Regions from separate parts of the Streptomyces sp. NBC_00045 genome, predicted to be linked through region 2. Evidence: riboswitches for the same ligand, from Rfam matches in the RefSeq annotation. Region 2 holds a riboswitch; each other region holds the start of a gene.

What was found. Region 2 has a riboswitch for cyclic di-AMP ahead of OHA65_RS28010 (M23 family metallopeptidase). Riboswitches for the same ligand answer to the same signal wherever they lie in the genome.
Region 1: it holds a riboswitch for cyclic di-AMP, as region 2 does, so the genes downstream of both, OHA65_RS31615 (LysM peptidoglycan-binding domain-containing M23 family metallopeptidase) here and OHA65_RS28010 (M23 family metallopeptidase) in region 2, are expected to answer to the same signal.
Region 3: it holds a riboswitch for cyclic di-AMP, as region 2 does, so the genes downstream of both, OHA65_RS15770 (transglycosylase family protein) here and OHA65_RS28010 (M23 family metallopeptidase) in region 2, are expected to answer to the same signal.

What each region holds. Positions count from the first base shown of each region.
Region 1 covers NZ_CP108271.1:6,810,503-6,820,167, reverse strand. Annotated here, with positions in the region: gene OHA65_RS31620 (SGNH/GDSL hydrolase family protein) at 1-143, opposite strand, end outside; gene OHA65_RS31615 (LysM peptidoglycan-binding domain-containing M23 family metallopeptidase) at 309-1,277, opposite strand; cyclic di-AMP (ydaO/yuaA leader) riboswitch at 1,282-1,489, opposite strand; gene OHA65_RS31610 (tyrosine-protein phosphatase) at 1,768-2,589, shown strand; gene OHA65_RS31605 (aspartate aminotransferase family protein) at 2,613-4,034, opposite strand; gene hpnH (adenosyl-hopene transferase HpnH) at 4,031-5,062, opposite strand; gene OHA65_RS31595 (1-hydroxy-2-methyl-2-butenyl 4-diphosphate reductase) at 5,068-5,745, opposite strand; gene shc (squalene--hopene cyclase) at 5,742-7,796, opposite strand; gene OHA65_RS31585 (polyprenyl synthetase family protein) at 7,914-9,014, opposite strand; gene hpnE (hydroxysqualene dehydroxylase HpnE) at 9,065-9,665, opposite strand, start outside.
Region 2 covers NZ_CP108271.1:5,964,816-5,974,480, reverse strand. Annotated here, with positions in the region: gene OHA65_RS28020 (HPr family phosphocarrier protein) at 1-165, shown strand, start outside; gene OHA65_RS28015 (GntR family transcriptional regulator) at 328-993, opposite strand; gene OHA65_RS28010 (M23 family metallopeptidase) at 1,187-1,981, opposite strand; cyclic di-AMP (ydaO/yuaA leader) riboswitch at 1,994-2,153, opposite strand; gene OHA65_RS28005 (pitrilysin family protein) at 2,338-3,705, opposite strand; gene OHA65_RS28000 (pitrilysin family protein) at 3,726-5,081, opposite strand; gene OHA65_RS27995 (DNA topoisomerase IV subunit A) at 5,334-7,790, shown strand; gene OHA65_RS27990 (restriction endonuclease) at 7,891-9,665, shown strand, end outside.
Region 3 covers NZ_CP108271.1:3,379,497-3,389,161, reverse strand. Annotated here, with positions in the region: gene OHA65_RS15790 (nucleoside triphosphate pyrophosphohydrolase) at 1-472, shown strand, start outside; gene OHA65_RS15785 (globin domain-containing protein) at 501-1,709, opposite strand; gene OHA65_RS15780 (cytochrome P450) at 1,825-3,099, shown strand; gene OHA65_RS15775 (transglycosylase family protein) at 3,202-4,236, shown strand; cyclic di-AMP (ydaO/yuaA leader) riboswitch at 4,519-4,687, shown strand; gene OHA65_RS15770 (transglycosylase family protein) at 4,690-5,400, shown strand; gene eno (phosphopyruvate hydratase) at 5,666-6,955, shown strand; gene OHA65_RS15760 (septum formation initiator family protein) at 7,085-7,573, shown strand; gene OHA65_RS15755 (DUF501 domain-containing protein) at 7,620-8,186, shown strand; gene OHA65_RS15750 (Ppx/GppA phosphatase family protein) at 8,183-9,181, shown strand; gene OHA65_RS15745 (NAD(P)/FAD-dependent oxidoreductase) at 9,642-9,665, shown strand, end outside.

The sequences.
Region 1 (9,665 bases), 850 kb from region 2:
TGATCGGCCAGGAGTACGGCCAGCCGGTCCGCCCAGCCGAGAAAGGTCTCCCCGGGCCCCGGGTCCCCCACACCCTCGGTGAAGCTGTCCCCGATCGCCGCGTACGAGCCGATGGTCTTGAGTGTCGTCTTCGTCGCTGCCACGAGACCACATCCTTCACCCCGACACGTGACCTACGCCACCGTAGGAAGGGGTTGACGGACCGTGATCTTTACCACCCGTTCGGTACGGAATAACAGCGCGTGAGGCCGGGACCCCCCTCGGGTCCCGGCCTCACGCGTCCAGCTGCCTTCCGACGGCGCGAGCCGTCAGATGCTCACGCCCTTGGAGCGGAGGTAGGCCAGCGGGTCGATGTCCGAGCCGTAGGACGGCCCGGTGCGGATCTCGAAGTGCAGGTGCGGGCCGGTGGAGTTGCCGGTGGAGCCGGACAGGCCGATCGTCTGGCCGGCCGTGACGCTCTGGCCGACCGAGACGGACAGCTGGGACAGGTGGCCGTACTGCGAGTACTTGCCGTCCGCGTGCCGGATGACGACCTCGTTGCCGTACGCGCCGCCCCAGCCGGCGGAGACCACGGTGCCGGCGCCGACGGCGCGGACGGTGGTGCCGGAGCTCGCGATGAAGTCGACACCGGTGTGGTAGCCGCTGGACCACATGGCGCCGGGGGTCTTGTACTGGGTGGAGATCCCGGTGCTGCCGACGGGTGCGACGAACCCGGCGGCACTGACCGTGCCGGCGGCGGACTTGGCGGCGGTGTTCTTCTCGGCGGGCGCGGGAGCAGCGGCGGGGGCGGCCGCGGCCGCCGCGGCGGGGGCGGGGGCCGCGTCCGAGGACTGCTTGGCCGAGGACCGCTCCGCCGGGGTCCGGGCGGGCTTCTCGACCGGAGCCGCCTCGCCCTTCGCACCGAGGGTCAGCTTCAGCCCGGGGCGGATCAGCGACGGGTCGGCGCCGACGGCCTCGCGGTTGTCGGCGTACAGCTGCTGCCAGCCGCCCGTGAGGTGGCGGTCCTGGGCGATCTTGGAAAGGTAGTCGCCCGGCACGACGGTGTAGACGGCCGGCGCGGCCTGCACGGCGGCGGCCGGCGCGGCCCGGAGCGCCGCGGGAGCCTGCGGGGCCTGCACCGGGGCCGTGGCGGGTGCGGCGGCAGGGGCACCGGCCGCGTGGGCGCCGGCGGCACCCAGCAGCGGCAGCGCGAGGGCCGCACCGCCAGTGCCCGCGACGGCGAAACCGCGTGCCACGGAACGGGACTTGGGACGGCGGTGCTTACCCTTTGCAGGCATGGCGAATTCCTCTCCGTCGCCTGCGAGGTGAGCTGTCGGGTTGGGACTGGAGATGTCCGGCCGCACATGAGCGGAACATGTACGGCTTCACCCCTAGCTGCGCCGATACGAAGATCGGAAACAGCGGCTTACCTGGTTCCCCCGCTCCTGCCGCGCGCGTGAATAGTCGGGTGCGGTATCCGGACGGCGGCAGGATTCGGCGGTCCATCCGGATCGATCGCGAAGGTAATCGAGTTCGGCCACACGGAACAAGCCGCGAATTTCCTGACGCATTAACAGGGTGAGGGGCCCGACGGAATTCCGGTCACCCTCCGTCCATTCCTCGCCGTCAACAACCGCCCCGGCCGGGCCTTTCGGCTTTGGTGATCAGGCACTCACGGTCACCGTATGATCTGGCTCACGGGGCTGCGCCCGATCTCGCCTCCGGTTATGGCAAGTTGGCCCCAACTAGTGCAATTCGGACACCCCACGACGACGCGGAGGAGTTCCCGTGACCCAGCAGATACCCCAGCCCCCGCGGACCGAGCCCGTACCGGAGCCGGAGCTGGCCGGAGTGCGCAACTTCCGCGATGTGGGCGGCCTGCCGACCACCGACGGACGACGGGTCAAGCCGGGAAAACTATTCCGTAGCGGACATCTGGCGCATGCCACCGAAACCGATGCAGAATTCCTCGCTTCGCTCGGCCTGCACACCATCTTCGACTTCCGCAACGGCGCCGACCACGCCCTGGAAGGGCTCGACGTCGAGCTCCCCGGCGTCCGGAACGTCAACATTCCGCTGTCGGATCCGGCCGACGGCAAGGAATTCTGGAAGATGGTCCGCGACGGTGGCGTCGGGCAGCTCCGCGGACTGCTCGGCGACGGAAAGGCCGCCGCCCGGATGGCCAACTCGTACCGTTCGATGGTCGAGCACCGCACCGCCGAGCACGGCCGGGTCGTCCACGCCCTCGCCGAGGACAGCGTTCCGGCGCTCATGCACTGTGCGGCCGGAAAGGACCGGGCCGGCCTGTCGATCGCCGTCACCCTGCTCGCGCTGGGCGTCGAGCGCGAGGCGATCGTGGCGGACTACCTGGAGTCCAACGCCCCGCACCGCCGCTACCGGGTGCGCCGCGGCAGCGACGCGCCCGAAGCCCGCGCGCCCGAGGTGATGGAGCTGCTCGCGCCGCTCTTCGACGCCCGCGCCGAGTACCTGACGGCGGCGTTCGAGACCATCGACGGCCACTGGGGCGGGGTCGACCGGTACCTCGCCGAAGGCCTCGGGCTCGCGCCCGAGACCCTCGACCGACTCCGGGACCGGCTGCTCGACCGCTAGGTCGCGTCCTGCGGAGCAGGCCGTCAGCCGCCGCCGACGGCCTGCTTCACCAGCGTCCTGCCGAAGTCCCACATCAGCGAGCCCCCGCCGTGCGCCTCGTCCATGACCTCGCGGAAGGCCGTGACAAACCGGTCGACGTCCGCCTCGTCCACGATCAGCGGCGGGATCAGCTTGATGACCTCCAGATGGTCCCCCGACACCTGGGTCAAGATCCGGTGCTTCTGTAGCAGCGGCACCACGACCATCTGCGCGAAAAGCCCCTTGCGGGCCGCCTGGAGCACGGTCCACCGGCTGCGCAGCCCCAGCGAGGACGGCCGCCCGAACTCGATACCGATCATCAGGCCCCGCCCCCGCACCTCGTGGAGCAGTTCGTACTCGTCCACGAGGGCGGCAAGCCGGCCGCGCAGCAAGTCGCCCGTCGCGCGCGCGTTCGCGACCACCGACTCGTCCTCCATGACGGAGAGCACCGCCAGCCCGGCCGCCATCGCCTGCGCATTGGATCCGAAGCTCGCGGAGTGCACCAGCACCCGGTCCATGGACGAGTAGACCTTCTTGAAGATCCAGTCCTTGCCGAGGGTCGCACCGACCGGCACGTAGCCGCCCGACAGCGCCTTGGCCACGCAGACCAGGTCCGGTTCCACGCCCGGCTCGTGCTGGTACGCGTAGAAATCGCCGGTCCGGCCGAGGCCCGTCTGCACCTCGTCCGCGATCAGTAGCGCCTTGTGCCGGTGCAGCAGCTCCTGCGCCGCGCGCAGGAAGCCGGGCGGGGCCGCCAGCACGCCCTTGCCCTGGATCGGCTCGACGACGAACGCCGCGACGTCGCCCCGCCGCAGTTCCCGCTCCAGGCCGGCCAGGTCCCCGAGGGCGACCTTCGTATCGGGCAGCAGCGGCGCGAAGCCGTCCCGGAAGCCGCCCTCCCCGTTCACGGACAGGGAGCCCGTGGTCAGGCCGTGGAAGGCGTGGTCGCAGTAGAGGATCCTGGGCCGCCCGGTGGCGTACCGGGCGAACTTCAGGGCGGTCTCCACGGCCTCGGTGCCGCTGTTGCCGAAGAAGACCCGGTCCAGGTGCGGGCTGTACGAGAGCAGTTTCTCCGCGAGCAGCCCGGGCAGCGGCTGGCAGTCGAAGCGGGTCAGATCGGCGAGCTGCGCGTCCAGGACGTCGTGCAGGGCACGCCGGACCACCGGGTGGTGCCGCCCCAGGCCCATCACGCCGAACCCGGCCAGCATGTCCAGGTAGTCGTTGCCCTCGGCGTCCCAGAAGTGCGCGCCTTCGGCCCGTACGTAGACCTTGTCGAAGCCGATCGTGTGCAGCATCCGGGGCAGCTGGTGGTTGAGGTGCCGCGCGTGCAGCTCGTACCGCTCCGCGCCGCGCTCGGCCAGCAGGGCGCCTAGGTCGAACCCGCTGCCCCGGTCGGCTCCCCCGCCCCCTCCCGACGCGGACGTCATGCCGACGCGTCCCGGTTGCCGCCGATGGTCTCCCGGGCCGCGCGCAGGGATTCCTTGAGGGAGCCCATGGTGGCGAGGACGGCGGTCGGCTCGTAGCCGCAGTGCGCCATGCAGTTCGCGCAGCGCGGGTCCTTTCCGCGGCCGTACTTGCTCCAGTCGGTGTCCTCGATCAGCTCCCGGTACGTCGGTACGTAGCCGTCGCTCATCAGATAGCAGGGGCGCTGCCAGCCGAAGAGGGAGTAATTCGGAATGGCCCAGGCGGTGCAGGGGAAATCCACCTTGCCTTCCAGGAAATCGAGGAAGAGCGGCGAGTGGTTGAGCCGCCAGCGACGCCGGTTTCCGCCCGCGAAGGCCTTCTTGAAGAGTTCCCTGGTCTGCTCGACTCCGAGGAAGTGCTCCTGGTCGGGTGCCTTTTCGTAGGCGTAGGCGGGCGAGATCATCATTTCGTCGACCTTGAGGTCGTCGTTGAGGTAGTTGAGCACCTCGATGATCGTCTGCGGGGTGTCGGTGTTGAAGAAGGTGGAGTTGGTGGTGACCCGGAAACCGCGCCTCTTCGCCTCCTTGATGGCGGCCACCGCCTCGTCGAAGACGCCTTCCTTGGCGACCGACTCGTCGTGGCGTTCGCGCAGCCCGTCGATGTGCACGGCGAAGGCGAAGTACGGCGACGGGGTGAACTTCTCGATCTTCTTGCGCAGCAGCATCGCGTTCGTGCAGAGGAACACGTACTTCCGCCGGGCCACCAACTGCCGGACGATCTCGTCGATCTGCGGGTGCATCAGCGGCTCGCCGCCCGCGATGGACACCATCGGCGCGCCGGATTCCAGGACGGCGCCGACGGCCTGGGCGACCGGCATGCGCTGCTTGAGCACGCCTGCCGGGTGCTGGATCTTCCCGCACCCCTCACAGGCCAGATTGCAGGCGTAGAGCGGTTCCAGCTCGACGATCAGCGGGAACTTCTCACGCTTGCGGAGCTTCTGTTCGAGAAGATACGTCCCGACCCTGATGGACTGTCGCAGTGGCATGGCCATCTGGCTCACCTCCTGGGGAGCAACAAAGAACGGTGCCAGTCATGAAACGCGGGCAGTACGGCACGCAGTACGCGGAAGGCCGATATTCCACCGCGGAACGTGCCGATGCGGACGAGCTCATGCTCCGGAGCGTCCACGATCACCCGGACGGCCGCAACCGGACGGTTCCAGCCACTTTCGGCGGCCCGGGCGGCGGTCCACAAGGTGGCCGCGGACTCCATGTCGACCGCGATGGCGCCGGTGGCGCGCAGCTGGGAGCGCTCCTGGCCGCGGACGACGTGGTCGGATCCGGTCAGTGCGCCGGTGTGCACGGTCCGGCCCGGAGCGGCCCGGGCCAGTGCCTCGGCGAGCAGGGCGGTGCCGTCGCACACGACGGTGCCCCGCGGATCTCGGGTCTCCTCGGCGACGACGAGGTCGCCGGGGCTCATGCCGGGGACCAGCCCGGCGCAGAACCCGGTGGCGAGGACGGGGGCGCGGCGCAGCCCCGGCTCGGCGAGCGTCCGGCCGACAGCGCGTTCGGCGGCGCGCGGGCCCATGCCGGTGCGCAGGACGCTGTAGCCCGGCTCCGGGCGCCCCGCGCCCCGGCCGCCGCCGCTGCGCAGGGCCGCCTGCTCGATGCGCAGGGCGCAGGCGACCAGCAGCGGGGCGGGCGGTTCGGGCCCGGCGGCCCGGTCGTCGGTCATCGGGGCTCCCCCGCCGCGAAGGGTTCCCCGTACAGGTAGCGGCCGAGCGCGGTGAGCGGGAACACCTGCCGGTACAGGTGGTAGTTGATGGAGAAGTCCCAGGGAAAGCCGGTGCCGGTGAAGTACGGCTCGTCCCAGGTGCCGTCCTCGCGCTGGGTCTCCACCAGGTACGCGATGCCGCGCTCGACGGCCTCGCCGTAGCGCTCCCCCGCCGAGAGCAGCGCCATCAGCGCCCAGGCGGTCTGGGAGGGGGTCGAGGCCCCCTTTCCCGCCCACGCCGGGTCCTTGTAGGAGCGCTGGTCCTCGCCCCACCCCCCGTCCTCGTTCTGTACGGATTCCAGCCAGCGCACGGCCCGCCGGATCGCGGGATGCGCCGGGGCGAAGCCCGCGGCGGTCAGGGCCGGGACCACCGACCCGGTGCCGTACACGTAGTTGGTGCCCCAACGGCCGAACCAGGCGCCGGTGGGCTCCTGTTCGGCGAGCAGCCAGGCGATGCCGCGGCGGGTCCGCGGGTCGGCCGCCTTTCCCTCGACCGCGAGCATCTCCACCACGTGGGCGGTGACGTCGGCCGACGGCGGGTCGATGACCTCGCCGAAGTCGCAGAACGGCAGCCTGTTCGGGAACGGGCTGGTGTTGTCGGCGTCGAAGGCGCCCCAGGCGCCGTTCCCGGACTGCATGCCGAGGTTCCAGGAGACCCCGCGGGCGATGGCCGCCTCGACCTTGGCCGGCTCCGGGTGCCGGATCCGGCGCAGGGCGAGGACCACTTCGGCGGTGTCGTCGATGTCGGGGTAGGTGTCGTTGTGGAACTCGAACGCCCAGCCGCCGGGGGCGAGTCCGGGCCGGCGCACCGCCCAGTCGCCGGTGCGGACGATCTCCTCGCCGAGCATCCAGTCGGCGGCCTTCACCAGGGCCGGGTGGTCGGGCGGCAGGCCCGCGTCGGCCAGGGCGATGGCGGCGAGGCAGGTGTCCCAGACCGGGGACTGGCAGGCCTCGATCATCCGGGCGCCGTCCTCGCGCCACACCGCGAAGCGGTCCAGGGACTCCAGGCCGGCCCGCATCACCGGGTGCTGCAGGTCGTACCCGAGCAGGTGCAGGGCGATGACGGAGTACACGGCGGGGGGCTGGATCCCGCCCCAGCAACCGTCGTTCTCCTGGCGCTCGATGATCCAGCGGGCGGCGGTGTCCATCGCGGCCTTGCGCAGCCGGCGCGGTGCGAACCGGCGGTAGACGTGCAGGGCCTTGTCCATCCGCCGGAAGACGCCTTCCCAACTGGCCAGCGGGGCCGGGCGGACGGCGGGGTACGGGCGCCGTGCGTCGGTGTGCAGCTCGTCGAGGGCGAACGGGGCCGGGCGGACGGGGCGCTTTGCGGAGACCACGGTCAGCGGGACGATGGTCTGGCGGGCCCAGCAGCCGAAGTCGTAGATGTTCAGCGGCACCCACGGCGGCAAGAACACCAGCTCGGGCGGGAGTTCGGGCAGGTGGTCCCAGCTCCACCAGCCGAAGAGGGCCAGCCAGATCCGGGTGAAGACGCGGGCGGCGGCGATCCCGCCGTGGGCCCGGATCCAGGCCGAGGCGCGGGCCATGTGCGGGGCGTCGGGTGCGTCCCCGGCGAGCCGCAGGGCGACGTACGCCTCGATGGTGGCGGAGAGTTCGGGCGGCCCGCCGTGGAAGGTGGCCCAGGTGCCGTCCGCGGCCTGCTCGCCGCGGATGAACAGGGCGGCGGCCTGCGTGGTGGCCTCGTCACCGATCCCGAGGAACTGGCGCAGCAGCAGGTCCTCGGCGTCCATGGTGACGTTGGTCTCCAGGTCGCCCTTCCACCACCCGGCCGCGTCCTGGCGCGCCAGCAGGTGCCGGGTCGCCCGCGCGGCGGCCTCCTGCGCCCCCCGTGCGGTGTCCGGCGGGCTCCCGGCCGTCCCGGCCGACCCGCGCGGCTGCGCCGTACCGGCGGGCTCGTCCGGGTGGAATCGGACGGCACCCCATACGCCCGGGTCGGGCATGTGGTCATCCGGACCGGTGCCGGGGGTACCGGCGCCGTCGGTCGTCGCTGTCATGGCTTCCCCTTACGTGGCAGTCGTCCTCTGCTGTGCTGGGGTATGCCGTCGGCCGGGCGCTCCTGTCAGGCCGCGCCGGCCGGCGACTCGCGAGTCATATCCGTGCTCGGGTGGCGATCACCTCTTGCGCACGACGACGAAGTCGGCGAGGGCGACGAGCTGTTCGCGCACCGTCTGCGGCATGTCCACGTCGTCCAGCGCGCGGACGGCGATCGCGTGCTGGCGGCGTGCCTCCTCGGCGGTCCACTCGCGGCCGCCCGCGGCCTCGATGAGCGCGGCGCGCGCCGCGAACTCCTCTTCCGAGAAGTTCTCGAAATCGTTGCTCTTGGCGTCGGCGGCGAGCAGCTGCGCGAGCTCCTCGCAGGCGGGGCCGCCCGCCGCGAGGGCGGCGACGACCGGCAGGGACTTCTTGCGCTGGCGCAGGTCGCTCCAGGTCTGCTTGCCGGTGGACTCCGGGTCGCCCCAGATGCCGAGGAGGTCGTCGACGGCCTGGAAGGCGAGGCCCAGGTGGTAGCCGTACTCCTCCAGCTTGTCGGCCGTACGGTCGTCCGCGCCGCCGAGGACGGCGCCGATGGAGACCGCGCAGGCGAGCAGGGCGCCGGTCTTGTTGCCCTCCATCTCCAGGCACTCCTCGACGCTGACGCGCTCGCGGTGCTCGTAGGAGATGTCCTGGGCCTGGCCGTCGATGAGCTTGCGGCTGGCGGTGGTGAGCCGGCGTGCGGCGCGGCCCGCCTCGACGGTGCCGAGTTCCAGCAGGACCTCGTTGGCGAGGGCGAAGAGCGCGTCCCCGACCAGGATCGCGAGGGCCGGGCCGTGCACCTTCCACACGGTGTCGCGGTGGCGGCGCTGCTCGTCGCCGTCCATCAGGTCGTCGTGCAGCAGCGAGAAGTTGTGGACGAGCTCGACGGCCACCGCGCCGGGGATGCCGACCTCGGCCGCGGCTCCCGCGGCCTCGGCGGAGAGCAGCGCGAGGGCGGGGCGCACGGCCTTGCCCCCGTCCCCGTCCGCCGCGTTGCCCTCGGCGTCGATCCAGCCGAAGTGGTAGGCGGCGACGGTGTCCATGGGCGCCGCGAGGCGGTCGACGGCGGCGCGGAGCACGGGGGTCGACAGCGTGCGGCCGCGCTCCAGGAGGGCGACCGTGTCCGCCTTCTCCGCGCTTCCTCCGGCTGCGCCGTTGCCGGCGTCCGTGTTCTCGACAGCCGGATTCCCCGGGTTCACTGGCTCTCCTCTGTGTCCTGTACGTGCTGTTCCGGTCGTGCTGGTGGTCGTCATGCCGCCTCCTGCAGGGGGTGCTCCCGGTGGCGGCCGAGGGCGGCGAGTGCGGCGTGCGCCGCGCTCAGTCCGCTGCGCACGGCGCTCTCCATGGTCGCGGGCCAACCGGTGGCGGTCCACGCACCGGCGAGGTAGAGGCCCGGCGTGTCGGTCCGCGCCCCGGGGCGCAGCCGGCCGACGCCGGGGGTGGGGGCGAACGTCGCCGTGCGCTCCCGGGTGACGAAGAAGTCCCGTACCTTGGCGCCCCGCGCGGCCGGAAGCAGCCGTTCCAGCTCGGGCAGGTACTTCGCGCGCAGCACCGAGACGGGCTCGTCGATGTCGTCCTGGGCGGCCGACTGGGACAGGGCGAGGTACTGGCCGCCGTCGGGCAGCCCGGAGGCGTCCGTACGGTCGAACACCCACTGGACCGGCGAGCCGAGGGCGGTGAAGAAGGGCTGCTTGACCACCTTGCGGTCGTAGACCACGTGCACGTTGAGGATGGGCGCGGTGCCGATGTCGAGGAGCTTGTCCGGGTCGGCGAGGGCCCCGTGCGGCATCAGGGCGTGGGCCTCGCGCTGCGGCACGGCGAGGACGACCGTGCCCGCGCCGAAGGACTCG
Region 2 (9,665 bases):
GGGAACCCCGTCAACGCCGCGTCCATGCTCGCGGTGCTGGGCCTGGGTGCGCAGGGCGGAGAGGAGATCGTCCTCGCGTCCGACGCCGAGGGCGCCGAAGTGGCGCTGGACCGCCTCGCGAAGCTGGTCGCCGAGGGCCTCGAAGAGCTCCCCGAGACCGTCTGACCCTTCGGGTTCGCCCGGGCACGACACGAGACGAAGCCGCGGCCGCCGGTATTCCGGCGGCCGCGGCTTCGTCGTATTCGGCAATTCACATCGTCCGCGTAGGACGACAGTCAAAGCGCCATGAATTCAGCCGACGCCTCCGAAACTAATACGCCTCTTTTGTTAATACGGACCGCTCGCCGTGTTTACGGCATGTTGCGAAGTCCTCACCCGCAGCCGGTGCACCCGCGCCGCGCGGTCCGCGTGGACGGCCGTCAGCGCCCGCGCCCGCTCGGCGTCCCCGCGCGCGACCGCGTCCACGATCGCCCCGTGCTCGGCCCAGGACTCCACGGGCCGCGCCGGCGCCTCCACCACGTACATCCAGGCGACCTTGTGCCGCATCTGCGTGAGCAGCGTGATCAGCCCCGGACTGCCCGAGGCCTGGGCGAGGGTCTCGTGGAACCAGCCGCCCAGCGACCGCAGATCCTCCCCCTGCCCCTGCCTGGCCCGCTCCTGGCCCAGCCTGACCAGCCCGCGCAGCACCTTGAGGTGTGCTTCGGTGCGCCGCCGGGCGGCCCGGGCCGCGGCCAGGGGCTCCAGCAGCATCCGCAGTTCCAGGAGATCGACCGCCTCCTGTTCGGTGGGCTCGGCGACGCAGGCGCCCGCATGCCGGCGGGAGGTGACGAACCCCTCGGACTCCAAGGTCCGCAGCGCCTCGCGGACCGGGACGCGGGAGACCCCGTACCGGCGGGCCAGCAGTTCCTCGGTCAGCCTGCCGCCCGGCGCGAAGACCCCGGAGACGATGTCGTCACGGATCGCCGTGCATACCGCGTGCGCAGGAATACGCAAGACCGGACCTCCGCCTATTTCCGACTGCCGACGTCATTTTGCCGCGACCGTGTTGCGATCGTGTTGCGATCGTATCGGGACTCTATTGCAACACGCGATATTTTCCGAGTGCGGGCGGAAATCGGGGATATTTACAGCCACAACGCGAAGGCCCCGGCTCGGGGAGCCGGGGCCTTCGGTCGAGTGCTGCGGGTCAGACGTCGACGCCGTGGCTGCGCAGGTACGCGACCGGGTCGATGTCCGAGCCGTACTGGGCGCCGGTGCGGGCCTCGAAGTGCAGGTGCGGGCCGCTGGAGTTGCCGGTCGAGCCCGACAGGCCGATCTGCTGGCCCGGGGTGACCTGCTCGCCGACGGAAACGTTCAGCGAGGTCATGTGGCCGTACTGCGTGTAGGTGCCGTCGTTGTGCTTGATGACGACGTTGTTGCCGTACGCGCCGCCCCAGCCGGCTTCGACGACGGTTCCGGCGCCCACCGCGTGCACCGAGGTGCCGGAGGCCGCGTGGAAGTCGATGCCGGTGTGGCTGCCGGAGGACCACATGCCGCCACCCGCGTGCCACTGGGTGCTGATGTAGGACCCGTCGACGGGGGCGACGAAGGTGTTGAGGCGCTTGCGCTCCTCCTCGCGGGCGGCGCGCTCGGCGGCCTCGCGCTCGGCCTTCGCCTTGTCCTCGGCCTTCTGCTTGGCCTCGGCGGCACGGGCCTTCGCGTCGGCCTCGGCCTTCGCCTTGGCGGCGGCGGCATCGGCGGCGTTCTGCTGCGCCTCGGCCTGGGCCTCGATCTCGCCCGCGAGGTCCTCGGCGGTGACCACGGCGTTCAGACCGGTGTCCTCCATGGAGGGGGCCTTGTCGGACGCGGCGAACGCCGGTCCGGCGAGGGAGCCGACGACACCGGTGGTGGCGAGGGCGGCGATGCCGGCGTAGCCGGCGGTCTTGCGGCTCAGACGGCTGGAACCACGGTGCTTACCGGCGGCACGACTGCCAAACGCCATGAAGGGGTTGATCCTTTCCTTCCTTCTCGCCTACCGGGTTAGCTGACGGGTTCGGAGCAGGAAGGTCTCCTACGGGCCCCCTCTGACGAGGCGGTCCGATTCACCCCAGGGACACATGTGGGTCCCCGGCTCCCCAGGCTCGCGCCTGACGGGGACTCGGCGATCGCTGCCCGGTGCCGCGGATGCGGCGCGTACAACTGACGGACAGCACGGCCGACGCTAGGCGGATCATCAGTCAATCGCCAAACAGACGCGCCTTTTTGTTGCGTACGCCACACCCCATACAAGCAACCTCTCCACTAAACAGACAAAAGGGGCCCCGGTGGACAAGCCACCGGAGCCCCTTGAGATGTCCGTCAGTTGGTGACGACGGTGACCTCACCGATCCCCAGCGCCCGCACCGGCGCCTCGATCTGCGAAGCGTCACCCACCAGGACGGTGACCAGGCGGTCCATCGGGAAGGCGGCCAGAACGGCCGAAGTCGCCTCCACCGTGCCCGTTTGGGCCAGCTGTGCGTACAACCGCGCCTGGTAGTCGTCCGGAAGCTCCTGCTCGACCTGGTCGGCGAGCGTGCCGGCGACGGCCGCGGCCGTCTCGAACTTCAGCGGGGCCACGCCCACCAAGTTCTGCACCGCCACGTCCCGTTCGGCGTCGGTCAAGCCGCCCTCCGCGAGGGTGCGGAGCACCTTCCAGAGGTCTTCGAGCGCCGGGCCGGTGTTGGGGGTGTCCACCGAGCCGCTGATGGCGAGCATCGAGGCGCCCTTGCCGTCCGCGGTGGACCGCAGCACCTGGCCGAAGGCGCGCACTCCGTACGTGTAGCCCTTCTCCTCGCGCAGCACCTTGTCCAGGCGCGAGGTGAGCGTGCCGCCCAGGCAGTACGTGCCGAGCACCTGCGCCGCCCAGACCCGCTCGTGCCGGTCCGGCCCGATCCGGCCGATGAGCAGCTGCGTCTGGACCGCGCCGGGCCGGTCCACGATGACCACGCGGCCCGTGTCGTCCGCGGTCACCGGCGGCACCGGGAGCGCCTCGGCGGAGTTGCCGGTCCAGGTTCCCAGGGTGTCCCCCAGGACGGCGTCCAGGTCGATGCCGGTCAGGTCGCCGACGACGACCGCGGTGGCCGTGGCGGGGCGTACGTGGGCCTCGTAGAAGGCGCGTACGGCCGCGGAGTCGATCCGGGCGACCGTCTCCTCGGTGCCCTGGCGCGGCCGGGACATCCGCAGGGTCGACGGGAAGAGCTGCCGGGAGAGCTCCTTGGCGGCGCGGCGCTGCGGGTTCGCCAGCTCGTGCGGGATCTCGTCGAGCCGGTTGCGCACCAGCCGGTCGACCTCGGCGTCGGCGAAGGCCGGGGCGCGCAGCGCCTCCGCGAGCAGGCCCAGTGCCTTGTGCAGGCGGGAGGCCGGGACCTCCAGCGAGACCCGCAGGCCCGGGTGGTCGGCGTGCGCGTCGAGGGTGGCGCCGCAGCGCTCCAGCTCGGCCGCGAACTCCTCGGCCGAGTGCTTGTCGGTGCCCTCGGACAGCGCGCGGGCCATGATGGTCGCCACGCCGTCCAGGCCCTGGGGCTCGGCGTCCAGCGGGGCGGCGAGGTTGACCTCGACGGCGACGACCTGCTGGCCGGGCCGGTGGCAGCGCAGCACGGTCAGGCCGTTGGGCAGCGCGCCCCGCTCGGGGGCCGGGAAGGCCCACGGCCTGGCCTGGCCCGCCTGCGGCTGCGGGTGGAAGGTCATCGTGACGGCTGCGGTGTCGCTCACTGCTCCGCCCCTTCGTTCTCGTCGTTCTCGTCGGCCGCGTCGGCGTCGGCCCCTGCCGGGAGCGGCTCGTACACCAGCACCGCCCGGTTGTCGGGGCGCAGTCGCGCCGCGGCCACGGCCTGCACCTCCTCGGCGGTGATGTCGAGGACGCGCCCGACCGCGGTCAGGGCCAGCTGCGGATCGCCGAACAGCACCGCGAAGCGGCACAGTTCGTCGGCGCGGCCGGCCACCGTGCTCAGCCGGTCCAGCCACTCGCGCTCCAGCTGCGCCTGCGCGCGCTCCATCTCCTCGGCCGTCGGGCCCTCGGCGGCGAACCGCGCGAGCTCCTCGTCGACGGCGGCCTCGATGGCGGGCACCTCGACCCCGCTGGAGGTCTTCACGTCCAGCCAGCCCAGCGAGGGCGCACCGGCGAGCCGCAGCATGCCGAAGCCGGCCGCGACGGCGCTCTGGTCACGGCGTACCAGGCGGTTGTGCAGCCGGGAGGACTCGCCGCCGCCCAGGACGGTCAGCGCCACGTCGGCGGCGTCGCACTCACGGGTGCCGTCGTGCGGGAGCCGGTAGGCGGCCATCAGCGCGCGGGCCGGGACCTCCTCGACGATCTCCTCGCGCAGCTGCTCGCCCATGATCTCGGGCAGCGCGCCGTCGCGCGGCGGCTGCTTGCCGTCGTGCCCGGGGATGGAGCCGAAGTACTTCTCGACCCAGGCGAGCGTCTGCTCGGGGTCGATGTCGCCGACGACCGACAGCACCGCGTTGTTGGGCGCGTAGTACGTACGGAAGAAGGCGCGGGCGTCCTCCAGGGAGGCCGCGTCCAGGTCGGCCATGGAGCCGATCGGGGTGTGGTGGTACGGGTGGCCCTCGGGGTACGCCAGGGCGGTCAGCTTCTCGAACGCCGTGCCGTACGGGACGTTGTCGTACCGCTGGCGGCGCTCGTTCTTGACGACGTCGCGCTGGTTCTCCATGGACTCGTCGTCCAGGGCGGTGAGCAGCGAGCCCATCCGGTCCGCTTCCAGCCACAGCGCGAGCTCCAGCTGGTGGGCCGGCATGGTCTCGAAGTAGTTGGTGCGCTCGAAGCTCGTGGTGCCGTTGAGCGAACCGCCGGCACCCTGGACCAGCTCGAAGTGCCCGTTGCCGGGTACGCTCGCCGAGCCCTGGAACATCAGGTGCTCGAAGAGGTGAGCCAGACCGGTCCGCCCCTTGACTTCGTGGCGCGAGCCGACGTCGTACCAGAGGCAGACCGCGGCGACCGGGGTCAGGTGATCCTCGGAGAGCACCACGCGCAGGCCGTTGGCCAGCCGGTGCTCGGTCGCTGTCAGGCCGCCGGAGCCGGCCTGGGCTGTGGCCGTGTGACCCATGGGCATGTGGTCCCTTCGATCGCGATGTAGAGATTTCCGTCAGACCTGCCACTGTATGCAAGCGCGTCGGTGACCGGAGAAGTTCCCGACTCGCACTCCCCCGCGACTCCGTCCGGGGGTGACCGCCAGGGTCGGAGTCGGCCTTGTCGGTGCCTCGGGCCACAATGGTCCGCGACAACCCCGTCAACCCCGCTCAGCACACCCGCCAGACCCCCAGCACACCTTCTTTCTTGGTTAAGGAGCCGCGCAGCGATGGCCCGCCGCAGCACGAAGACCCCGCCGCCGGAGGATTTCGAGGAGAAGATCCTCGACATCGACGTCGTCGACGAAATGCAGGGCTCCTTCCTCGAGTACGCGTACTCGGTGATCTACTCCCGCGCCCTGCCCGACGCCCGGGACGGCATGAAGCCGGTACACCGGCGCATCGTCTACCAGATGAACGAGATGGGCCTGCGCCCCGACCGCGGCTACGTGAAGTGCGCGCGCGTCGTCGGCGAGGTCATGGGCAAGCTGCACCCGCACGGTGACGCGTCGATCTACGACGCCCTGGTGCGCATGGCCCAGCCCTTCTCGATGCGGCTGCCGCTGGTCGACGGCCACGGCAACTTCGGTTCGCTCGGCAACGACGACCCTCCGGCCGCGATGCGTTACACCGAGTGCAAGATGGCGGACGCCACGTCGCTGATGACGGAGTCGATCGACGAGGACACCGTCGACTTCACCGCCAACTACGACGGCCAGGAGCGGGAACCGGTCGCGCTGCCCGCGGCGTACCCGAACCTGCTGGTCAACGGCTCCTCCGGGATCGCGGTCGGCATGGCCACCAACATGCCCCCGCACAACCTGGGCGAGGTCATCGCGGCGGCCCGCCACCTGATCCGCTACCCGCAGGCGGACCTGGAGGCGCTGATGCGCTTCGTGCCGGGTCCGGACCTGCCCACGGGCGGCCGGATCGTGGGCCTCTCGGGCATCAAGGACGCCTACGAGAAGGGCCGCGGCACGTTCAAGATCCGGGCCACGGTGGCCGTGGAGAACGTCACGGCGCGCCGCAAGGGCCTGATCGTCACCGAACTGCCCTTCACGGTCGGCCCCGAGAAGGTCATCGCGAAGATCAAGGACCTGGTCGGCTCCAAGAAGCTCCAGGGCATCGCGGACGTCAAGGACCTCACGGACCGCTCGCACGGGCTGCGCCTGGTCATCGAGATCAAGAACGGCTTCCACCCCGAGGCCGTGCTGGAGCAGCTGTACAAGCTGACGCCGATGGAAGAGTCCTTCGGCATCAACAACGTCGCCCTCGTCGACGGCCAGCCGCTGACGCTGGGTCTCAAGGAGCTGCTGGAGGTCTACCTCGACCACCGCTTCGAGGTCGTGCGGCGGCGCAGCGAGTTCCGCCGCACCAAGCGTCGCGACCGGCTGCACCTGGTCGAGGGTCTGCTGGTGGCCCTGGTCGACATCGACGAGGTCATCCGCATCATCCGGGACAGCGACAACTCGGCGCAGGCGAAGGAGCGGCTCATCGAGCGCTTCTCGCTGAGCGAGATCCAGACCCAGTACATCCTGGACACCCCGCTGCGCCGGCTCACCCGCTTCGACCGGATCGAGCTGGAGTCCGAGCGCGACCGCCTCACCGGCGAGATCGACGAGCTGACCGGCATCCTGGAGTCCGACACGGAGCTGCGCAAGCTGGTCTCCACGGAACTGGCCGCGGTCGCGAAGAAGTTCGGCACCGAGCGCCGTACGGTCCTGCTGGAGTCGGCGGGCACGACGGTCGCCGCGGTGCCGCTGGAGGTCGCGGACGACCCGTGCCGGGTCCTGCTGTCCTCGACGGGTCTACTGGCGCGCACCGCCAACGGCGACCCGCTGCCGGAGGAGGAGGGCGGCGCCCGCGCGAAGCACGACCTGGTCGTCTCGCAGGTCGCCGCGTCCGCCCGGGCGGACGTCGGCGTGGTCACCTCGTACGGGCGGCTGCTGCGGCTCTCGGTGATCGACCTGCCGCAGCTGCCGGACACCCACGCCGCGCCGAACCTGGCGGGCGGCGCCCCGGTGTCGGAGTTCCTCTCCGGGCTGGAGGCGGACGAGACGGTGATCTGCCTGACCTCGCTGGACGAGTCCTCGCAGGGCCTGGCCCTGGGCACCGAACAGGGCGTGGTCAAGCGGGTCGTGCCGGACTACCCGGCGAACAAGGACGAGCTGGAGGTCATCACCCTCAAGGAGGGCGACCGGATCGTCGGCGCGGTCGAACTGCGCACGGGCGAGGAGGACCTGGTCTTCCTCACCGACGACGCCCAGCTGCTGCGCTACCCGGCGGCCCAGGTGCGCCCGCAGGGCCGCCCGGCGGGCGGCATGGCGGGCATCAAGCTCTCCGACAACGCCAAGGTGATCCACTTCTCGGCCGTGGACCCGGCGCGGGACGCCCTGGTGTTCACGGTGGCGGGCTCTCACGGGACGCTGGACGACTCGATGCAGTCCGGCAAGCTCACCCCGTTCGACCAGTACCCGCGCAAGGGCCGGGCCACCGGCGGCGTCCGCTGCCAGCGGTTCCTGAAGGGCGAGGACCTGCTGCTGCTGGCCTGGGCCGGCAACGCACCGGTCCGCGCGGCCGCGGCGAACGGCACCCCAGCCGAACTACCGGCCGTGGACCCGCGCCGCGACGGCTCGGGGGCCGCGCTGCCCGCGGTCGTCGCCGCTCTGGCGGGGGGCGCGCTGTAGGACGTACGGCGGCATTCGGGTAGTGCGACCGGGGGGACGTACCACCCGAATGCCGACTAGTGTTTTCCCTCTGGGTGTTGGTGGGGGGAGTACACAGCTGATGAGTCGTCGGTCGGGCGGATTGATCGGTGACTGGGCCGAGGCCCAGCGCCGGCAGCAGCAGACACAGCTGATCCAGCAGCGGGAGGCCGAGCGCCGGCTGGGGGCGTACGAACGGGACCGGCAGCGGACCCAGGAACGGGACGCCAACCGCAGCCATCGGCAGTACCGCGAGGCCGAGGCCCTGCGGCGGACCGCGCAGATCGACGCGGAGGTCGACGCCCTCAAGGGCCTGCTGGTCTCCGGCTGCCGGGCGCCCGCCTTCCGGATATCCGCCCTGGCCCGACCCGAGCAGCTGGAACCCTTCAACCCCGGGGCCCTGGCACATCCGGTGCCGATGCCGCGCATCGATCAGTTCCAGCAGCAGAGCAGTGGCTGGACCCTCGGCTCCAGCCACCGGGCGCAGGCGGAGCGGGAGGCCCACGCCCGGTACACCGAGGCCTGGCAGGCCGCGAGCGCCGCGGAGGCGCAGCGCCAACAGCAACTGGCCGCGTATCGGCAGCAGTACGACCGGTGGGCCGCCGAGCAGCTCGTCGGGGTACGGGCGCACAACAGCGGGCTCACCGAGCTGGCCACCGCCCTTCGCACGGGCGACGCGGAAGCGGCGGTGGAGTACTTCTCGGCCGCCCTGTACGCCTCGACGGCCTGGCCCGAGGCGCTGCCGAGGCAGGTGGCGGCCGCCTACGATCCGGCGGCGCGCCAGCTGGTGCTGGACTGGGAGCTCCCCGGGTACGCGGTGGTGCCGGAGGCCAGGGCGGTGCAGTACCTGCCGAGCACGGACCAGGACAAGGTGAAGCCCCGCCCGGTGACGGAACGCCGGGCGCTGTACCGGGACCTGCTGGCGCAGTGCATGCTGCTGGTGGTGCGCGAGTTGTACGCGGCGGACGAGTTCGGCGTACTGGACTCGGTCGTGGTCAACGGCTTCGTGGACTGCCACGATCCGGCGACGGGTCAGGAGGCACGGTTCGTGCTCTCCACGCTGCCGGCGGAGCGCAGCGCCTTCGACGGAGTGCGGCTGGAGCAGGTCAGCGCCGTGGACTGTTTGGTCTCGGGGTTGGGCGGGCAGCTGTCGGTGCGCCCCGACCAGCTGACGGCGGTGCGCCCGGGGCGCCGGCCCGACGAGGTCGGAGGAGGTGTCGTCAGCCACGGCGGGCACGCGGGCGATGCGGACGACGACGAGCCGGACCTCTTCGCGATGGACCCGATCGCCTTCGAGAACCTGGTCGCCGAGTTGTTCCGGGCGATGGGCATGGAGGCGGTGACCACGCAGCGGTCGGGCGACGGCGGGGTCGACGTGGAAGCGCTGGACCCGGCGCCGATCCGGGGCGGGCGGATCGTGGTGCAGGTCAAGCGCTACCGGAACACGGTGCCGCCGACGGCCGTGCGTGATCTGTACGGCACGGTCCAGGACAAGGGGGCGAACAAGGGGGTGCTCGTCACCACCGCTTCCTTCGGGCCCGGGTCGTACACCTTTGCCAACGGCAAGCCGCTGGAGTTGGTTCCCGGGGCGGACCTGGTCGGGCTGCTGCACCAGTACGGACTGCGCGGCCGGCTCGGCGGCGGCGCCGCGGCCCCGGCGGTCGCGGCGCCGCGGGCGCCCGAGCCGACTCCCCCGGCGGACTACAACGTGCTCGGCATGTCCTGGTCGGGGTCGGTCGCGCTGGACGTCTGCGCGCTCGTCTGCGAGGGCGGGCGGGTGCTGAGCGAGGAGCACTTCGTGTTCTTCAACAACCCGCGGACCCCGGACGGTTCGGTCCGATCCCGCGCGCACTCGGC
Region 3 (9,665 bases), 2.6 Mb from region 2:
GGTCTTCCACGCGCGCATCGCCGAGGAGCACCCCGAGCAGCCGTTCTCCGTCGACGACGTGGCCGGCAGCCTCGTCGAGAAGCTGATCCACCGGCATCCGCACGTCTTCGGGGACGCCCAGGCGCAGACCCCTGAGGACGTCAGCGCGCACTGGCAGCGCACCAAGGCGGTCGAGAAGCAGCGGGAGTCGGTCACCGACGGGATTCCGCTGGGCCAGCCCGGACTCGCGCTCGCGGCCAAGCTCGCCGGCCGGGTCCGCGCGGGCGGCGTGGCCGTGGAGCTGCCCCGGGGCGAGGGCATCGGCTACGAGCTGCTGGAGCTGGCGGCGCGCGCCGAGGCGGCGGGGATCGACCCCGAGACCGCGCTGCGGGCGGCGGCCCGCGTCTACCGGGACGCGATCCGGTCCGCGGAAGGAGTCGGCGCGGACACTGGCGAGGACGCCGGCGAGGACGGCGAGGGCCCCGGCGCGTAGCCCGCGTCGTTCTGCCGCCGGAGCCCCCTCAGGCCCGCGGCGAGCGGCCCGACGGGTCGTGCCAGTGCGGCGCCGGGCGGCTGAGGAACCACTCGCCGAAGCCCAGGGGGCGTCCGTTCGGGCCGTGGCCGGCGGTGGGTACGCAGTCGTGGAAGATCCGCCCGGGCGGGGCGCCCAGTTCTTCCAGCAGGTGCACTGTCTGCTCGACGAACGGCGGCGGGCCGCTGAGGTAGACGTCCTGCTCGGGCCACAGGGCCCGGTGGCCGAGCGCGGTCGCGAGCCGCCCGGTGGCCTGGTTGCGGTGCCGCCCGGGGGCCGGCGTGATGTAGGTGACGCCGAGCCAGCCGAAGGTGGCGGCGTACTCGTCGATCAGCGGGCGGTCGTAGAGGTGCGCGGCGTCGCGGGCGACGACGAAGAGCCGTACGTCCTGATCGGGGGGTTGCCCGGCGAGCTCTTCCAGCATGGCCCGGATCGGCGCCCAGCCGGTGCCCGCCGCGATGAGGCTGACGGGGCGGCCGGCGCGGCGCAGGGTCAGCTGCCCGCCGGCCGCGCCGAGCCGCAGCACCTCGCCGGGCCGGGCCTCGCGGACCAGGGCGGTGCTCAGCCGGCCGTGGTCGACGCGGCTGACGTGCAGGTCGAGGGTGCCGTCGGGGCGCGGGGCGTTGCCGATGGAGTACGTGCGCCAGGTCGCCGGGACCCGCTCGCTGCTCACGCTCACGTACTGGCCCGGTACATGGGGGTAGGGGGCGTGCGGGCGCAGGGTCAGCACCCCTATGTCCTGCCCGTACTGGAGGTGGCGGACGATCTCGGCGTCCCACCACGGGGGGTCCTCGCTCGCGGCGGCCCCGGCCATCATGGCGTCGGCGATCACCTGGTAGGCCTCGGACCAGGTCTTCTCCACGTCCGGGGTCCAGGCCTCGCCGGAGGTCAGGGCAAGCGCGGCGAGCAGGCTGGAGCCGACGGCCGCGTAGTGCTCGGGGCCGGCGAGGAACTTGCGGTGGTCACGGCCGAGGGCGTGGAGATAGGGGAGGAGGCTCTCGTCGCCGAGGCGGGCGACCACGTGGGCCAGTGCGGCGAAGAGCCGGTCGCGCTGGCGTTCCATGCCCTCGGTGGAGGCCGGGAAGAGTTCACGGAACCCGGGGTTGTGCCAGAAGAGGTGGGAGTAGAAGTACTTGACCGCGTGCTCGGCCCGTCTCTCCACCACCGCGAAGCTGCTCTTCAAGATCCTCACATCCACAAAACCGAAAGTAGGAACGTCGGGCAACGCGACGTCAAGCGATGGCGGATCTACGGACAGCCGCGGCGAACACCCCATATGGGATGGCCGCCGGCGCGCGGGATACGGTCAGCGGGTGCACGAGCCGACCTCCGCAGCCCCCCACGACAACACTCCTCCCCAGGGCCCGACCCTGTTCGACTGGGAGTTCGCCACCGATCCGTACCCGGCGTACGCCTGGCTGCGCGAGCACTCCCCGGTGCACCGCACCAAGCTGCCGAGCGGGGTCGAGGCCTGGCTGGTCACCCGGTACGCCGATGCCCGCCAGGCCCTCGCCGACCAGCGGCTCAGCAAGAACCCGGCGCACCACGCGGAGCCGGCGCACGCCAAGGGCAAGACCGGGATCCCGGGGGAGCGCAAGGCGGAGCTGATGACCCATCTGCTCAACATCGATCCGCCGGACCACACCCGGCTGCGGCGGCTGGTGTCGAAGGCGTTCACTCCGCGCCGGGTCGCCGAGTTCGCCCCGCGGGTGCAGGAGCTGACCGACCACCTCATCGATCGGTTCGCGAGCAGGGGTGAAGCGGACCTCATCCACGAGTTCGCCTTCCCGCTCCCCATCTACGCCATCTGCGAGATGCTCGGCGTACCGCGCGAGGACCAGGACGACTTCCGCGACTGGGCGGGGATGATGATCCGGCACGGCGGCGGTCCGCGGGGCGGGGTCGCCCGCTCCGTGAAGCAGATGCGGACCTACCTCGGTGAACTCATCCACCGAAAAAGGGATGATCTGGGCAATGATCTGATTTCGGATCTGATCCGCGCGAGCGACCACGGCGACCACCTGACGGAGGCCGAGGCCACCGCGATGGCCTTCATCCTGCTCTTCGCCGGCTTCGAGACGACCGTCAACCTCATCGGCAACGGCGTCCACTCCCTCTTCATGAACCCCGACCAGCGCACCCGCCTGCAGGACTCCCTCGCCGCCGGGGAGAGCGGCCTGCTGGAGACCGGCGTCGAGGAGCTGCTCCGCTACGACGGCCCCGTGGAGCTGGCCACCTGGCGGTTCGCCACCGAGGCGCTGAGCCTCGGCGGCCAGGACGTCGCGGCCGGCGACCCGGTGCTCGTGGTCCTCGCCGCGGCCGACCGGGACCCCGAGCGGTTCGCCGATCCGGACACCCTCGACCTCTCCCGCACCGACAACCAGCACCTCGGATACGGGCACGGCATCCACTACTGCCTGGGCGCGCCGCTCGCACGACTTGAAGGACAGACGGCGCTTGCGAGTTTGCTCACGCGTCTGCCGGATCTGGAACTCGCTGTTCCGCCCAACGAGCTTCGCTGGCGCGGGGGTCTGATCATGCGTGGCCTGCGCACTCTTCCCGTCCGGTTCGCACCTCGAAACACCTGAACGTCCCCTGACCAGAAGTCAGCCCCGGTCAAGAGTTGTGACTTGCATGCCAAGAAGGCTAGGTTCTGCCGTTACCCAGTCGTTATGCGAAAGGTGCAGCTCATGCGTTCCGGGAACGGCCGCCACAGACGCCCCCGCCAGGTACCCGCGATAGTCGTCACCGCCGGAGTCACCGGCTCCGCGCTGGCACTGCCGCTGCTCGCCGCCACCAGCGCGAGCGCGGCCGACACCTCCACGTGGGACAAGGTCGCCGAATGCGAGAGCGGCGGTTCCTGGAGCGCGAACTTCGGCAGCGGGTCGTACGGCGGACTTTCGTTCACGCAGGAGCAGTGGAACGCCTCGGGCGGCCAGGAGTTCGCCGAGCGCCCTGACCTCGCCAGCCGTTCGCAGCAGATCGCCGTCGCCGAACGCGTGCTGGGTACCCAGGGCCCCCAGGCCTGGGGGCAGTGCTCGGAGTCGGCAGGACTGACCCGGCAGTCCCCCGCGGCGGCCGTGGACCCCGGCCTGCCCGGCACGCTCGGTCCCGTCGCCCCCAGCGCCTCGCGCCCCGACAACTCGGTCCCGAAGGGCGGCTCCGGCGCGAAGGCGACGGACTTCGGCGCCCCGACCCCGGCTCCGGCCCCCGACTTCACGCTTCCGCCCGCGCCGCTCGCGCCGAGCAGCGGACTGCCCGTCATGCCCGATCCGGACGCGCCGTCCACGTCGCCGACCGTCCCGGTGCTCCCGGGCGACCCGACCACCACCCCGGGCACCCCCACGGCCCCGACGACGCCCACCGCGCCGGGAACTCCGACCGCTCCGGCCCACCCGGCGGACCCGACCGCTCCGATCACCCCCGGGGCCGACCCCACCGCCCCCGCGGCCCCCGGCGCCCCGGGTGCCTCCACCGACCCGGCCGGCATCCCGGACACCTCCGGCAACGGCAAGCACCGTGGTACGCCCGCCGTTGAGGTTCCCGTCACCTCTGCCGCGGCGTCGAACCCCTCGTACACCGTCCAGGAGGGCGACAGCCTGGCCACCATCGCGACCGCCAGGAAGGTCAAGGGCGGCTGGAACGCGCTCTACGCGGCCAATGAGCAGGTCATCGGCAAGGACGCCGATCTGATCAAGCCCGGTCAGAATCTGGATCTAAGTTAGTAATAACGGCACTTCGGGCACCCGGAAAGAGTGGAATGTCCGCTATCTGCAAGTGAGACATGTGTCTCTTCCGGTCAACTGGCGTGTCCCGTCTGCCGTCTTCCGCAAACCCGCTCCTCACCTGCGCAAACGCCCTTAAAGGGAGCGCAAGTAGGGCCCGTTTCTCCCCGGTGTTCCTCGTTGAACATCGGGGAGAGACCTGTCTACCTTCTGAGTCGCCCGCCACCGCGGGCTCCTTCGACCGCATCGCCGAATCCTGCCGGCGGACGGGGGGAACAGTCGTCGCGTAAAGCGCCGAAGGCAGGAGCGGGGGAACCAAGGTAGGCGCCGGGACCGGCCGTTGAGAGACGGCCACGGAAACGGCTAGGGGTTAAGTCGTGCGCCATGCACGGCCGGGCACTCATCAGCCCGAACCCGACAGCTCACCTCGTAGGCGTCGGTGAGGAGAACTCCATGCTGCTTTCCGGCAAGGGCAAGCACCGCCGCGCCACGGCCATCGAACGGACCACCCGCATCGTCACGCTCGCCGGCGTCGCCGGTGTCGCGGTCGCCGCGCCCCTGATGGCGGCCGGTTCGGCCTCCGCCGCCACCGGCTCCGAGTGGGACCGCGTCGCCCAGTGCGAGTCCGGCGGCAACTGGGCCATCAACACCGGCAACGGCTACTACGGCGGCCTGCAGTTCTCGTCCTCCACCTGGGCCGCGTACGGCGGCAAGGCCTACGCCTCGCAGGCCAACCAGGCTTCCAAGTCGCAGCAGATAGCCGTCGCCGAGAAGGTCCTCAAGGGCCAGGGCAAGGGCGCCTGGCCGGTCTGCGGCAAGGGTCTCTCCAACTCCTCCTACAGCGGTGGTGGTACGACCGACACCCCGAAGAAGACGGAGACGAAGACCGAGACCAAGAAGACCCAGCCGAAGAAGACCGAGCCGAAGAAGGAGACGACGAAGCGCTCCGAGGCTCCGGCTCCGACGACCCGCTCCGAGCGCGCCGAGGCCCCGGTCATCAAGACCGGCAACGGCTCGTACGAGGTCAAGTCCGGCGACACCCTGGGCACCATCGCCGAGGCCAACGGCGTCAAGGGCGGCTGGGAGAAGCTCTTCGAGCTCAACAAGGACATCGTCTCGGACGCAGACCTGATCTTCCCGGGTCAGATGCTGAAGCTCAGCTGAATCCTGCCGTAACAATCGCGGCAGCATGCACGGCACGCGACATCCCCACCGCCCGGCGCGACTCCCCCCACGCGCCGGGCGGCGGTGTTTTCCCGCCCCGATCCGGCGCCCCTATGTCCTGGAAGGCGGGTATTCGGGCCCTTTTTCGTCCCAGGAGGCGGGCGGTCGGCGGGCCGAATGCCCGGAGCCGGTTAGGCTCTAGTCGGCAAGGCCGTCCCACGGCCTGACATGCCACCGCACACCCAGCGTCACATCCCAGAAGGAGATGCTCGTGCCGTCCATCGACGTCGTCGTAGCCCGGGAAATCCTGGACTCCCGAGGCAACCCCACGGTCGAGGTCGAGGTGGGCCTCGACGATGGCAGCACCGGCCGTGCTGCAGTTCCGTCCGGTGCCTCCACCGGTGCCTTCGAGGCCATTGAGCTCCGTGACGGTGACCCCAACCGTTACATGGGCAAGGGTGTCGAGAAGGCCGTCCTCGCGGTCATCGAGCAGATCGGCCCGGAGCTCGTCGGCTACGACGCCACCGAGCAGCGCCTGATCGACCAGGCCATGTTCGACCTGGACGCCACCGACAACAAGGGCTCGCTCGGCGCCAACGCCATCCTCGGCGTGTCCCTCGCCGTCGCGCACGCCGCGTCCGAGGCCTCGGACCTCCCGCTCTTCCGCTACCTCGGCGGCCCGAACGCGCACCTGCTGCCCGTTCCGATGATGAACATCCTCAACGGTGGGTCGCACGCCGACTCCAACGTGGACATCCAGGAGTTCATGATCGCCCCGATCGGCGCGGAGTCCTTCTCCGAGGCGCTGCGCTGGGGTGCCGAGGTCTACCACACCCTCAAGAAGGTCCTGCACACCAAGGGCCTCTCCACCGGCCTGGGCGACGAGGGCGGCTTCGCCCCGAACCTGGAGTCCAACCGCGCCGCGCTCGACCTCATCATCGAGGCCATCAAGCAGGCCGGCTACACCCCGGGCAAGGACATCGCGCTCGCGCTCGACGTCGCCGCGTCCGAGTTCTACAAGGACGGCAAGTACGAGTTCGAGGGCCAGTCCCGCTCGGCCGCCGAGATGACCGACTACTACGCCGAGCTCGTCGAGGCGTACCCGCTCGTCTCCATCGAGGACCCGCTGTTCGAGGACGACTGGGCCGGCTGGAAGACCATCACCGACCGCCTGGGCGCCAAGGTCCAGATCGTCGGCGACGACCTCTTCGTCACCAACCCCGAGCGCCTGGCCCGCGGTATCGAGGAGGGCTCCGCGAACGCCCTGCTCGTGAAGGTGAACCAGATCGGTTCGCTGACCGAGACCCTCGACGCCGTCGAGATGGCCCAGCGCAACGGCTTCAAGTGCATGATGTCGCACCGCTCCGGCGAGACCGAGGACGTCACCATCGCCGACCTCGCCGTCGCGGTGAACTGCGGCCAGATCAAGACCGGCGCCCCGGCCCGCTCGGACCGCGTCGCCAAGTACAACCAGCTGCTGCGCATCGAGGAGATCCTCGACGACGCCGCGGTGTACGCCGGCCGCTCCGCCTTCCCGCGGTTCCGCGCGAACTAAGCGCTGCCGGCGGGCACGGCAAGGGGCAATCACGCTCTTGCCCTTCCCGCCTCCGTACGTCCCCGCACTCGGTCCCGTACCGTGTGCGGGGACGTATTGCGTAGCGCGTACATAGGGGAGGCGGGATCAATGGCCGGGAACCGGGATCGGTTCTCCACCTTCTCCACCGCGACCAGGCTCAAGCAGCTCGGCGAGCGGACCGCCGCCCACGTCTACCGCTCGCAGACGCGCCGCCAGGTCCGCCGCAGCCGGCTCACCGGCCGGGCCGCGCTGCTGGTGCTCGTCCTCTGTACGCTGGTCGTCGCCCTCGCGTATCCGATGCGTCAGTACGTGTCCCAGCGTTCGGAGATCGCGCAGCAGCAGCGGGCCGCCGAGGCCGCGAGCCGGCGCCTCGAACGCCTCCGTGACGAGAAGGCCCGCTGGCAGGACAACGCGTACGCGGAGCAGCAGGCGCGCAAGCACCTGCACTTCGTCCGCCCGGGCGAGATCAGCTACATCATGACCGACCCCGGGGCCGGGGCCGCCGAGCGGCACCGCACCGGAGCAGCCGGATCCGACCGGCCCTGGTACTCGAACGTCTGGGACGGCGTCGACAAGGCGGACCGCCCCGGCGAGTGACGAGCACCCGCACCCACCCACGAGAACGAAGAGACTTCCTGTAGGCATGCAGACGCCCCCGCCCCAGACCGACCGGACCGAGCCGACCGACGCGGACATCGAAGCGTTCCAGCAGCAGCTCGGCCGCCCGCCGCGCGGGCTGCGCGCCATCGCCCACCGCTGCCCCTGCGGCCAGCCGGACGTGGTGGAGACCGCGCCGCGGCTCCCCGACGGCACGCCCTTCCCGACGCTGTACTACCTCACCTGCCCGCGCGCGGCCTCCGCCATCGGCACGCTGGAAGCCAACGGCGTGATGAAGGAGATGCAGGCCCGGCTCGCCGAGGACCCCGAGCTCGCCGCCGCCTACCAGGCCGCGCACGAGGACTACATCCGCCGCCGCGACGCCATCGAGGTGCTCCAGGGCTTCCCGAGCGCCGGCGGGATGCCGGACCGGGTGAAGTGCCTGCACGTGCTGGTCGGCCACTCGCTGGCGGCCGGACCCGGCGTGAACCCGTTCGGCGACGAGGCCCTGGCGATGCTGCCGCAGTGGTGGGCCAAGGGCGCCTGCGTCACGCCGTGCGCACCGAAGGCGCAGACCGCGGAGGCCGCGGAGCAGCAGGGACCGGACGCGTGACCCGGGTCGCCGGCATCGACTGCGGTACGAACTCCATCCGTCTGCTCGTCGCGGACTTCGACCCCGCCACGGGCGAGCTGGTCGAACTGGACCGGCGTATGACGATCGTCCGGCTGGGCCAGGGCGTGGACAAGACGGGCCGGCTGGCCCCGGAGGCGCTGGAGCGGACCTTCGCGGCGTGCCGCGAGTACGCGGCGGTGATCAAGGAGTTCGGTGCCGAGCGGGTGCGGTTCGTGGCCACTTCGGCCTCCCGCGACGCCGAGAACCGGGACGAGTTCGTCCAGGGCGTCTTCGCCATCCTGGGCGTCGAGCCCGAGGTGATCTCCGGTGACCAGGAGGCGGAGTTCTCCTTCGTCGGCGCCACCAAGGAGCTGACGGGCGCCACCCTCCCCCAGGCCCCGTCCGGTGCGACCCCCCTGGAGAAGCCCTTCCTGGTGGTGGACATCGGCGGCGGCTCGACCGAGTTCGTGGTCGGCGAGGAGCACGTACGGGCGGCCCGTTCCGTCGACGTGGGCTGCGTCCGGATGACCGAACGGCACCTGGTCGTGGACGGGGTGGTCACCGACCCGCCGACCGCGGAGCAGATCGCCGCCATACGGGCCGACATCGAGGCGGCGCTGGACCTGGCCGAGCAGACGGTCCCGCTCGCCGAGGCGCGCACGCTGGTCGGCCTGGCAGGCTCGGTGACGACGGTCGCCGCGATCGCCCTCGGGCTGCCGGAGTACGTCTCCTCGGAGATCCACCACGCGCGGATCCCGTACGCGACGGTGCGGGAGATCAGCGAGCGGATGCTGACGGCCACGCACGCCGAACGCGCGGCGATCCCGGTGATGCACCCGGGCCGGGTGGACGTGATCGGTGCGGGCGCCCTGGTGCTCCTCGCGATCATGGAGCGGACCGGAGCCGCGGAGGTCGTGGTCTCGGAACACGACATCCTCGACGGAATCGCGATCAAGACGGCCGAAGAGGTCGAGGCCGACCGCCTGCGATCCTGACCCCTACCCGCCCCAACAGCGGCGCTCCGGTGGCTACCGGAGCGCCGCTGCCATGTTTTGGGCGGGTCCAGAGGACCTTCGGAAGCCCTTACGGGGGTCTTAGGTCCCCTCCTCCACAGAAAGTTCGTGAAGTTCTTCACAAGGAAAAGAGGCCTGATGGGCCACGGGAAGGGTCCTTCGGGGTGCTTCCGGGGCCCACGGGCCCTTTTCATGCGGGCGTTCGTGCGATTCGGGCGTCGACTCCGGTGTAGTCGGTAGGTATCCACCAACCCGGTGGTCTACTCCGGTTACGGGCTTGGAGGCCAGTTCAGGACGGGTGAACAACGACTCCCGTTACACCTTGGTTCCCGTTTCGCGCCATGACCTCCGTCACGTGGGCCGCGCAGTGTAGCAGAGGCCTCATGGCACCTTGTGAAGGGGCTCACGAGCGGCACCCCTTTGGGTGCTGGATACTCGTTCCATGAGCACCACGGAGCGTCCCAGG